DNA from 2 places in the Mesorhizobium sp. M0048 genome. Region 2 is predicted to be linked to the other one. Evidence: riboswitches for the same ligand, from Rfam matches in the RefSeq annotation. Region 2 holds a riboswitch; the other holds the start of a gene.

What was found. A riboswitch is a leader RNA that binds a small molecule or an ion and turns the genes downstream of it on or off. The one in region 2 is predicted to bind thiamine pyrophosphate.
Region 1: it holds a riboswitch for thiamine pyrophosphate, as region 2 does, so the genes downstream of both, thiB (thiamine ABC transporter substrate binding subunit) here and thiC (phosphomethylpyrimidine synthase ThiC) in region 2, are expected to answer to the same signal.

The regions. Positions count from the first base shown of each region.
Region 1 is NZ_JAMYUV010000001.1:163,199-165,394, forward strand. It holds gene NKJ84_RS00815 (ABC-F family ATP-binding cassette domain-containing protein) at 1-247, opposite strand, end outside; gene NKJ84_RS00820 (thiamine diphosphokinase) at 249-893, opposite strand; TPP riboswitch at 1,034-1,148, shown strand; gene thiB (thiamine ABC transporter substrate binding subunit) at 1,192-2,196, shown strand, end outside.
Region 2 is NZ_JAMYUV010000067.1:1,589-3,784, forward strand. It holds gene NKJ84_RS30255 (Fic family protein) at 1-1,016, shown strand, start outside; TPP riboswitch at 1,183-1,299, shown strand; gene thiC (phosphomethylpyrimidine synthase ThiC) at 1,403-2,196, shown strand, end outside.

The sequences.
Region 1 (2,196 bases), on a different contig from region 2:
CAAAACCTTCCATGTCGGGCATTTGCGGCAAGTAGCGCACGGTTGCCGAAGGCTGGCGGAAGACTTCGCCGTCCTGCGGCTCGATCAGCCCGGCGGCGATCTTGAGGAGCGTCGACTTGCCCGAACCGTTTCGGCCGACCAAGGCGATCTTGTCGCCAGCTGAGGCCGTCAGGGCGGCACCGTCGAGCAGCGGCGTGCCGCCAAAGGTCAGCTTTATCCCATCGAGATTGAGAAGCGGCGGTGCCATGTCAGCTTTCAGGTAAGGGAAAAGGATGCGCGAGCAGCAGCGCGCGGCCGCTGGCCAGCGCGATTTCCAACCGGCCCCTGACCTCGTTGGAAATGGTCAGCGACGAGCCGAACGCAACCTCGACATGGTCGAGCGGCCATTTGGCACCGGTGACGCTCAGGCCGGCGAGATCGGAGAAGCCGAGCACCGAAAACAGCGTGCCGTCGGCATAGTCGAAGCCAGTCTTTCCGGGCAGCAAGGGAATGCCTTCCTGTGCGCCGCTGGTCAAAAGCACGTCCGTCCCGCCTTCCGCCAGCCGGACGCTCAGCGCCAGATGCAGGAAGATGTGGTCGGTGCGTTTGCCGCCGAAAGCGCCTGCGAGCACAAGGCTGGTCGCACCGCGTTCGAGTGCGGCGGCGATAGCGAGTTCACCGTCGGTCTTGTCCTTTTCGGCGGGAAACACCTGCCGTGGCACGGCGGCCAGATCCTCCGGCAACTCGGCAGGTACGGAATCGAAATCGCCGACCCAGAGTTCCGGCCTCAGGCCCAGCATACGGGCATGGCCGATGCCGGCATCGGCAGCGATGACGCGCGAGCCTTCGACCTGGCGGTCGAGCAGCGGCGTGCGGATGAGATCGCCGCCAAGCAGGATGGTGAATTTGCTCATATCTCGTGGCCCTTACCAGCCCTGCCCCAGAAACGGAAGAATGAAACGGAAGATGAAACGGCAGACGAAACGGAAGGCTGGGCTTTGGATGCCCGGCAAACTTCCGCTTGCGCGGCACTTCGGCCGGGCCTATGTGTCGAAACGCTCTAACGGGGTGCCGGACGCGATCTTCGCGGACCGGCTGAGAGGCAAGACTGCCAACCCGCTGAACCTGATCCGGTTTGTACCGGCGGAGGGATTAGACGCTTCGGACAGCCCGGCGCCTCAATTCCTTTCAATGCGAACGAAGGAGGCGCCGATGCGCAGTTTTTTCCACTCTCTTGTCCCGATTGTCCTGCTTGCGGCATCCGCGCTCGCCCTGCCAGGGCAGGCATCGGCACAGGATAGACTGACCGTCTATACCTATGAAAGCTTCACCGCCGATTGGGGTCCGGGACCGGCGGTGAAGAAGGCCTTCGAGGCCGAGTGCAGCTGCGTCGTCGAATTCGTCTCGGTCGCTGACGGCGTGGCGCTGCTCAACCGTGTGAAGCTGGAAGGGGCCGCCACCAAGGCCGATATCGTGCTTGGCCTCGATACCAATTTAACCGCCGACGCCAAGGCAACCGGCCTGTTTTCGCCGCATGGCGCCATATCGGATGTCAGCGTGCCGGGCGGCTGGCGCGACGATACTTTCGTGCCGTTCGACTATGGCTATTTCGCCGTCGTCTACGATACCGAAAAACTGAAGAACCCGCCGAAGAGCCTCAGGGAATTGGTCGAGGGCGATGCCGGAGAGAAGATCGTCATCCAGGACCCGCGCACCTCGACGCCGGGCCTTGGCCTGCTGTTGTGGGTCAAGTCGGTCTATGGCGACAAGGCGCCCGAAGCCTGGGCCAAGCTCAAGGCAAAGGTGCTGACGGTGACGCCAGGCTGGAGCGAGGCCTACGGCCTGTTCACCAAGGGCGAGGCGCCGATGGTGCTGTCGTATACCACGTCGCCGGCCTACCACATGGTCGCCGAAAACACCGAGCGCTACCAGGCGGCGTCCTTCGAGGAAGGCGAATACCTGCAGATCGAAGTTGCGGGGATCACCACCAAGGGCGCGAAGAACCCGCTGGCGGAAAAGTTCATCGCCTTCATGACCGGACCGAAATTCCAGGATGTCATTCCCGAAACCAACTGGATGTTCCCGGCCGGCAAGACCGACAAGCCGCTCAATCCGGCGTTCGACAAGCTTGTCAAACCGACCAAAACCTTGCTGTTCAGCCCGGAGGAAGTCGCGGCCCACCGCAAGGCCTGGGTCGATGAGTGGCTTGCGGCGATG
Region 2 (2,196 bases):
CTCTGGTGTTCCGCACCAAGATTCTCGAAAAATTCATCGGCCTCGGACTATCGAGGCGCGCGGAGGCAATCGTAGCGGACGTGCCGCGCGACGTCCTTGCTCGGACCGCCGCCTTTCTTTTGCTCAAAGACTCGCGATCAAGTTACGCGATCGAGGGCGAGCGGCCGCCGCAAGATCGCATCCAACGCTGGGGCCGCGCGATCGGCGAAGCCGGCGGCCGGCCAATAGATCGCGATGAGCTGCTGCGTCTGCAAAGAATTGTACTCGGCGACGCCCGTTTCGTCAGACTGGGCTTCCGAAAAGAAGGAGGATTCGTCGGTGGGCATGACCGAGACAACCGCATGCCCCTGCCCGATCACATCAGCGCTCGGCCCGAGGACCTGCCGCAGCTAATTGATGGAATGGTGGCCTTCGATCAAGGCGCGGCGCAAAACCTTGATGCAGTTATAGCCGCCGCAATTCTCGCCTTCGGCTTTGTCTACATCCACCCGTTCGAGGACGGAAACGGCCGCATTCACCGCTACCTAATCCACCACGTTCTTGCCATGCACGGTTTCAATCCGCCGGGAGTGGTCTTTCCCGTCTCAGCGGCGATCCAGGACAAGATCAACGAGTACAGGGGCGTGCTCGAGAGCTATTCGCAACGCCTTCTGCCGTTGGTTGAATGGGAACCGACGCCCGAATTCAACGTCCGGGTTCTGAATGACACCGGTGATTTCTACCGTTTCTTCGATGCAACCCCACACGCCGAATTCCTCTATGCCTGCGTTCAGCGGACGATCGAACGGGACCTTCCGGAGGAAACCGCTTTTTTGCAGCGCTATGACCAATTTCGGCGGCAGGTGGACGCCTCTATCGACATGCCCGAGCGGCTGACGGACCTGCTCTTCCGTTTCCTTCACCAGAATGGTGGCCATCTGTCCAATCGCGCACGCGAAAAGGAATTCGCCGCGCTGACCAATGAGGAGGCAGGGAGAATCGAGGCCATCTACGCGCAAACCTTTGGTGGCAAGTGAAGGCGTAACCTTCACAAGGATCTTCAGGCCCACGGTTGCGATCCTTATCCCGGCCTTCATCACAACTCTTGGTTTGTCGAGTTTTTTCCGCACGGTCTGACCGACCGCCGATCACGGCCTCGGCCCAAATGCGCTTGACAAATCGATGCCGGCCCGTTCAACCTGAGGCATTCACCAGGGGGGTCCCGGCAAGGGGCTGAGATACTGCTGGCTTTCGCGGCGCAGTGACCCGTTGAACCTGATCCAGTTCATACTGGCGTAGGGACGGTGCAAGCGCTTTGCGGGAGTTTACGCCCGAGGTCCTGTTTCGGCAGGTCAACCAAAGCGTCTTTTCATCCTTCCGGCACAGAACTGGGTCTCCAATGCATGAGCAAAGGAGCCTCAAGATGAATGCCCTCACCCCAGCCGTCTCAACGGGACCGCTGCCTGCCTCACGGAAAATTCACAAGCCCGGCACCATCCACCCACAGATTAGGGTGCCGATGCGCGAAGTCTCCGTCCATCCGACGGCCGGCGAGCCGCCCGTCACCGTCTACGATCCGTCCGGCCCCTATACCCACCCGGCTGTCGAAACCAGCATCGAAAAAGGCCTAGCCCGGCTTCGCCACGAATGGATTTTGGCGCGCGGTGATGTCGAGGCCTGTGACGGGCGCCATGTCCGGCCGGAGGACAACGGGTTCGCTACGGGCGAACGCCTGACGCCAGAATTTCCCATTCGCAACCGGCCACTCAGGGCCAGGGCCGGCAAGGCGGTGACACAGCTTGCCTATGCGCGCGCCGGCATCATCACGCCCGAAATGGAGTTCGTCGCCATCCGCGAGAACCTTGGTCGTGAGATCCTGCATGGCAAGCTTGAGCGTGACGGCGAGGCTTTCGGCGCGACGCTGCCCGATTTCGTGACGCCGGAATTCGTCCGAGAGGAGGTGGCGCGCGGACGCGCAATCATTCCCGCCAACATCAACCATCCCGAGAGCGAGCCGATGATCATCGGTCGCAATTTCCTGGTCAAGATCAACGCCAATATCGGTAACTCCGCCGTCACCTCGTCCATGGCCGAAGAGGTCGAAAAGATGGTGTGGGCGATCCGCTGGGGCGCCGATACGGTGATGGACCTGTCGACCGGCCGCAACATCCACAACATCCGCGACTGGATCCTGCGCAACTCGCCGGTGCCGATCGG